2 regions of the Pseudonocardia sp. ICBG162 genome follow, and region 2 is predicted to be linked to the other one. Evidence: riboswitches for the same ligand, from Rfam matches in the RefSeq annotation. Region 2 holds a riboswitch; the other holds the start of a gene.
What was found. Region 2 has a riboswitch for cobalamin ahead of metE (5-methyltetrahydropteroyltriglutamate--homocysteine S-methyltransferase). Riboswitches for the same ligand answer to the same signal wherever they lie in the genome.

Region 1 (3,402 bases), on a different contig from region 2:
CCCGGCCACCGTCGCCGCGGTGAAGGCGCTCGCGTCGGGGATCTGCATCGGCACCGGCGGCTCCGTCGGCCGGGAGGGCCCGATCGTGCAGATCGGCTCCGCGCTCGGCTCGGCCATCGGGCAGTGGCTGCGGGTGCCCGCCACCCGGCTGGTCCTGATGGTCGCCTGCGGCGCCGCGGGCGGCATCTCCGCGACGTTCGACGCCCCGATCTCCGGGGTGGTGTTCGGCCTGGAGCTGATCCTGCGGTCGTTCAGCGCCGAGGCCTTCGGCGTGCTGGTGATCAGCTCGGTGGTCGCGAACGTCGTCGCCGAGGTGATCGCCGGGGACCGCGCGATCCTGACCCTGCCGCACTTCGACCTGGGCAGCCCCGCCCAGCTGCCGCTCTACGCGCTGCTGGGGCTGCTCGCGGGGCTGCTGGGCTGGGCCTTCGCCCGCATCCTCTACGCCGTCGAGGACGCCTGCGACGCCGTCTGGCGCGGCCCGGAGTGGCTGCGCCCGGCCGTCGGCGGGCTGCTGCTCGGCGCGCTGCTGCTGGCGCTGCCCCAGATGTACGGCGTGGGCTACCCGGTGCTGGAGGCCGCGATCGGCGGCCGGTACGTCGTCGGGTTCCTGCTCCTGCTCGTCGTCGGGAAGATCCTCGCCTCCAGCCTCACCATCGGCATAGGCGGGTCCGGCGGCGTCTTCGCGCCGTCGCTGTTCGTCGGCGGCACCGCCGGGACCGCCTTCGGCTACGCCGCCGCGGCCCTGTTCCCGGCGCTCGACCTGCACCCCGGCGCGTTCGGCCTGGTCGGCATGGCGGCGGTGTTCGCGGGGGCCGCGCACGCCCCGATCACCGCGGTGCTCATCGTGTTCGAGCTCACCGGCGACTACGCCCTGATCCTGCCGCTGATGGCCGCCGTCGTCCTGGCCACCGGCCTGTCCAACCTGGTGTCGCGGGACAACATCTACACGCTCAAGCTGCTGCGACGCGGGATCGACCTCGCCGCCGACACCCCGACCGACGAGGCGCTGCGCCGGGTCGTCGTCGCCCAGGTGATGCGCCCCGCCGACGGCACGACGCCCGACCCGGAGCTGCCCGCCCTGGACCCGGACGGCTCCGTGCACGACGTCCTCGGGGTGCTCGCCGCACACCGGGGCGCCGCGCTGCCCGTGCGGGAGGGGCCGGACGGGCCGCTGCTCGGGACGCTGGCCGAGCACGACCTGCTCGACCATCTGCGGGGAGTGGCCGGGCGGGGGACTGTTGACCGCTAACCCGGTCGCGTGATGGGCTCCCGGCCGACGACGGAACAGGAAGCCGGTGCGAGTCCGGCGCGGTCCCGCCACTGTCACCGGGGAGTGCCCTCCCCGCACCGGCGCCACCGCCCGCGAGGGGGGGAAGGCCGGGGAGGGCGTGCCGATCCGGGAGCCAGGACACTGCCCGTCGTCGCGGATTCCCACTGGTGAGGGCGCGGACCCTCGAGGAGGACATGCGATGAGCCACGACCTGGTGGTGCTCGGTACCGACCCGTCCGGCGACGACGCGCCCCGCCCGGGTGCGCACGACCTGCTGGCCGAGGCCGAGACGGTCTTCGCCTTCCCGCAGGCCGAGTCGACCGCCCTGTTCTACGCCGAGGCGTGGCGGGTCGAGCCGGTCACACCGCGCGACGCCGTCGCCCGGATCGGGGCCTGGGCCGCCGCCGGGCCCGCCGGAGCCGCGGTGCTGCTGGTCGGGGGCGACCCCGCGGGCGACGCCGCGCTCGGCGCCGTCCTCGACGGGCTGGCCCGCACCGCCCCCGCGCTGCGCGCCCGGGTCGCCGAGGGCAGCCGCGTCGCACCGCCGCACCGCAGCCCGCTGATCGGCTGAGCCCGCACGGGGCCCGGGCTCAGGCCCGCCAGCTGCCCAGCGGGTCGGCCCGGGTGAGGTCCGGGTCGGCGGCGTCGAGCGTGCGGGTGCGTCCGGGGCCGGTGAGCGCGGTCTCGAACCGCACGGTGACCCGCCCGTGCCCGGCGCCCTGGACCCAGCCGTGGCCGTGCTCGGGGTGGGCGACGTCGTCGCCGGCGCGCCAGGGCCGGTCCGGGTCGGGTTCGCGGTCGGGCCGGTCCGGGCGGAGCGGGCCGGGCACGTCGCCGGGCTCCACGGTCGCGCCGGTCCCGGTGGCTGCGTCGCTCTCCGGGGGTGCGTCGAGCACGGTCACCCCCGCCGCGGCGGCCGGGCCGGCGGGCGCGGGCGGGGAGTCGGAGGCCGGGGCCGTCGTCCACCCGCTCTCCGAGGGCACCGCGTCGAACAGCGCCAGTGGCGGCTCGTCGCCGAAGCCGGACACCGACACCCCCAGCAGCCGCACCCCGCCCTCGCCGACGGCGCCCTCGGCCAGCCGCCGGGCCACCGCGACCAGGGTCGCCAGGTCCCGGGTCCCGAAGGGGGTGGTCTCGGAGCGGGTGTGGGTGGTGAAGTCCCCGGTCCGCGCCTTCACCGTGACGGTGCGGGCGGTCCGGCCGTCGGCGACCAGGCGCCGGTGCACGGCGACGCAGATCGACTCCACCGCGGTGTGCACCGCGCTCATCGCGGTCAGGTCGGCGTCGAAGGTCGTCTCCGCGCTGATCTGCTTGGCCGCGCCGCGCGGGGCGACCGGACGGTCGTCGATGCCGCGGGCCAGTCGGTGCAGCTCGGACCCGACGGCGCCGCCCAGCACTCCGGCGACCTCGCGGGCGTCCATCGCGGCGAGCTGTCCGATCGTCTCGATCCCGATCTTCCGCAGCGCCTCGCCGGAGACCGGCCCGATGCCCCACAGCGACCGCACCGGCAGCGGGTCGAGCACGGCGGCCTGCTCGGCGTGGGCGATCACCCGCAGCCCGTCCGGCTTGGCCAGCTCGGAGGCGATCTTCGCGACCTGCTTGCCCGACCCGGCACCCACCGAGGCGGGCAGCCCGGTGCGCTCGCGCACCGCGCCGCGCAGCCGGGTGCCCCACTCCCGCACCCGGTCCGGGGAGGCCCCCACGAGGTCGGGCGGCTCCACGAACGCCTCGTCGACCGACACCGGCTCGAGCACCGGGGAGAACTCGCCGAGGACGGCCATGACCTCCTCGGACAGCGCCTTGTACAGCGAGAACCGGGGCGGCAGGACGGTCGCGTGCGGGCAGCGCCGCCGCGCCTGGCCCATCGGCATCGCCGAGCGGGCCCCGAACACCCGCGCCTGGTAGCTCGCCCCCGCGACGACGCCGCGCGGCCCTGCGCCGCCGACCAGGACCGGCCGGTCGGCCAGCGTGGGCCGGGTCAGCTGCTCGACGGAGGCGAAGAACGCGTCCATGTCCAGATGCAGCACCCAGCGGTCGGCCGCCGCGGTCACCTCACCATCACCCGTGCATCGTGCCCCGGCGCACCGACAGGACCGCGTCGCCGTCGGCGACGGCGACGGCCGGGGCCA
Region 2 (3,402 bases):
GCCCGTGCGGCGTCGAGCTCCGCCGCGACCGCGTCGGGTCCCTCGTGCAGGGCGCGTCCGAGCAGCACGACCTCGGTGACCTTCTGCCGGGCGAACGCCAGCATGTCGACGACGTCGCCGGGCAGGGCCGTCTCGGCGGCCAGGTCGTAGGGGACGTGCAGCAGCGAGCACGACGTCGAGACCTCGACCCGCCCCGCGGCGCCGACCAGCCGCTGCGCCGTCGCCAGCGCCCGGTCCAGGTCGGTGCGCCACACGTTGCGCCCGTCGACGACGCCGGCCAGCACCACCTTCCGGTCCAGCCCCGGGACCACCGGGCCTCCGGAGTCGAGGGCGTCGAGGTCGGCGGCCCCCGCGACGAGGTCGAGCGCCAGCCCCTCGACGGCCGTGGCGGCGAGCGCGGGCAGGGCGGGTCCCAGCTCCCCGAAGTACGACGCGACGAGGATCTTGGGCCGCCGGGTCGCCGAGGCGAGCCGGTCGTAGGCCCGGCGCAGCGCCGCGACCTCCTCGGGCGTCCGGTCGGCGGCGAAGGCGGGCTCGTCGAGCTGCACCCACTCCGCACCCGCCTCGGCGAGCTCGGCGAGCAGGTCGCGGTAGACCTCGACGAGCGGCCCGAGCAGGTCCAGCGGGCGGAAGCCCTCCGGTGCGCCGTCGGCCGGCTTGGACAGCAGCAGGAAGGTCACCGGCCCGACCAGCACCGGGCGGGTGGTGATCCCGCTGCGCAGGGCCTCGCGGAACTCGTCGAGGGCCTTGCGGCTGCCCGGCGCGAGCCGGGTGTCCGGGCCGACCTCGGGGACCAGGTAGTGGTAGTTCGTGTCGAACCACTTGGTCATCTCGCAGGCCGGGGCGCCGGTGCGGCCGCGGGCCATCGCGAACAGCCGCTCCAGCGGGTCGGTGACGCCGGCGAAGCGCTCCGGCACCGCCCCGACCGCCAGCGCGGTGTCCAGGACGTGGTCGTAGAACGAGAACGTGTTGCCCGGCACCGAGCCGAGCCCGGCGTCACGCAGCCCGGTCCAGGTGTCGCGGCGCAGCCCGGCGGCGACGTCGTGCAGTGCGGACGCGTCGGTCCGCCCGGCCCAGTACGACTCGGTCGCCCGCTTGAGCTCCCGGTCCGGTCCGATCCTGGGGTACCCCAGGACGGTGCTGCCGATGGTGCTGCTGGAAGGAATGCTCACGGCCCTCTCTCCTCGCGAGTGCGGTGGAGGACCCGTCGCCGGCACGGGGCGCCTGCGACCGCCGGGCACGACGGTGCCCGGTCGTCCGCCCGGCCCTCCCGCGAGGCCACGGATCCGCGCACGCCGGACGGCGCACGCACCGGCGGCAGGTCTTCGGACTCACGGGCACACTGCTCAGACCTACTGGCCGTCGCTTCCCGGGATGGCTCCCAGTGCTGTTGACGGCGGTCGTTCCCGTTCACCGCTGCGGGGCAGTCCCGGATTCCCACCGGGTTCCCTCTTGCCTCGTGACGCCCCGTTCCCGGGCCGGCACGAACCGTCGGCGACCCGACACTACCCCGGGCCCGACGGCCGAACTGTTGCCGAATGATCCTTGTTGCCATAGCTTGGCATTACTTTCACACCCTCCCCGTCACCCGGGTCGAGGGCGACCTCACCCTGCGCCCCTCCGTTCGGAGGGGGAACCTGCCCGGTCTCCCGAGGGGTAATGGCGATCACCCCTGTGCCCGCGGCCACAGGGGTCATAGCGTGCGGTCTCGACCCATCCACCTGCCTCAGAAAGGGCTGACATGCAGGTAGACGAGCTGCTCAAGCCGTTCCCCATCAAGGAGTTCCACCCGTTCCCCCGTGCGCTCATGGGTCCGGGGTCGCACGAGCTCATCGGCCCGGAGGCCCTGAAGCTGGGCTTCAAGAAGACCCTGGTCATGACGTCGGGCCTGCGCGGCACCGACATCGTCAACAAGATCGTCGAGTCGATGAAGTACCACGGCCTCGAGGTCGTGCTGTACGACAAGGTCGAGTCGAACCCCAAGGACTACAACGTCATGGACGCTGTGGGCCTCTACCAGCAGAACAACTGCGACTCCTTCGTCTCCATCGGCGGCGGCTCCTCGCACGACGCCTGCAAGGGCGCGCGCATCTCGGTCGCGCACGACGGCCGCAACGTCAACGAGTTCGAGGGCTTCAACAAGTCCGAGAACCCGTCCAACCCGCCGCACATCGCGGTCTCCACCACGGCCGGCACCGGCTCGGAGACCTCGTGGGCCTACGTCATCACCGACACCACGACCGACCCCGACAACCCGCACAAGTACGTCGCGTTCGACGACCAGTCGGTCACCACCCTCGCGATCGACGACCCGGTGCTGTACTACGACTGCCCGATCGACTACACCGCGCAGTGCGGGTTCGACGTGCTCGCGCACGCCTCGGAGCCCTACGTCTCGCGTCTGGACTTCCAGCCGTCGCTGGGCAACGCCCTGCACGCCATCAAGCTGACCTCGCAGAACCTGCGCAAGGCCGTCTGGAACGGCCAGGAGCTCTCCGGCCGCGAGGGCATGATGTACGCGCAGTACATCGCCGCCCAGGCGTTCAACTCCGGTGGCCTCGGCATCATCCACTCGATCAGCCACGCGGTGTCGGCGTTCTACGACACCCACCACGGCCTGAACAACGCCATCGCGCTGCCCCGCGTGTGGGCGTTCAACATGCCGGTCGTCTACGAGCGCTTCGCCGACATCGCCGAGGCGATGGGTGTCGACACCCGCGGCATGACCAAGCCGCAGGCCGCCGACGCCGCGCTCGCCGCCTCCATCCGGCTGCTGCGCGACGTGGGCATCCCGGAGAAGTTCGCCGACGTCAAGCAGGACACCTACTCGAAGAACCGGCTGGGCATCGGCCCGACCAAGTTCTACGAGAACGCGCCGACCATCATCGGTGACGCGGCCGACGTCGACCGGATCACCAACCACGTCCTCGGCGACGCCTGCACCCCGGGCAACCCGAAGGAGTGCACGTTCGAGACCGTCCGCCCGGTCGTCGACCACTCCATCAACGGTGACCTGGACGACCTGCTGACCTGATCCGCAGGTCAGGACGTCCACCGTCGCACCAGCGGGCCCAGCCATCCGAGGTGATACTCGGATGGGTGGGCCCGCTGGCTGCGGTCCCGCTCTTCTCCGCACCAGAGCCGGTGCGGCCCGCGAAGGAGATACCCGCGTGTCCGAGGCTGTCGTCCCCACTGTGACCGAGGCGGCGGACGCCGTCGCCTCGACCGGTCCGTTCGAGTCCGTCGACCAGGTGATCGAGACCCTGCGGGAGCAGGGCTACATCGCCGACACCCGCCTGGCCACGACGGTGTTCCTGCTGACCCGGCTGGACAAGCCGCTGCTGCTGGAAGGGCCCGCCGGGGTCGGCAAGACCGAGCTGGCGAAGATGCTCGCCGTCGCCA

Region 1: it holds a riboswitch for cobalamin, as region 2 does, so the genes downstream of both, KPL60_RS15525 (hypothetical protein) here and metE (5-methyltetrahydropteroyltriglutamate--homocysteine S-methyltransferase) in region 2, are expected to answer to the same signal.

Annotation. Positions count from the first base shown of each region.
Region 1 is NZ_JAHLJD010000017.1:301,759-305,160, reverse strand. Features, by position in the region: gene KPL60_RS15530 (chloride channel protein) at 1-1,252, shown strand, start outside; cobalamin riboswitch at 1,249-1,438, shown strand; gene KPL60_RS15525 (hypothetical protein) at 1,473-1,844, shown strand; gene KPL60_RS15520 (DNA polymerase IV) at 1,864-3,285, opposite strand; gene KPL60_RS15515 (4'-phosphopantetheinyl transferase superfamily protein) at 3,332-3,402, opposite strand, start outside.
Region 2 is NZ_JAHLJD010000031.1:832,727-836,128, forward strand. Features, by position in the region: gene metE (5-methyltetrahydropteroyltriglutamate--homocysteine S-methyltransferase) at 1-1,172, opposite strand, end outside; cobalamin riboswitch at 1,299-1,508, opposite strand; gene mdo (NDMA-dependent methanol dehydrogenase) at 1,742-3,034, shown strand; gene KPL60_RS28730 (MoxR family ATPase) at 3,171-3,402, shown strand, end outside.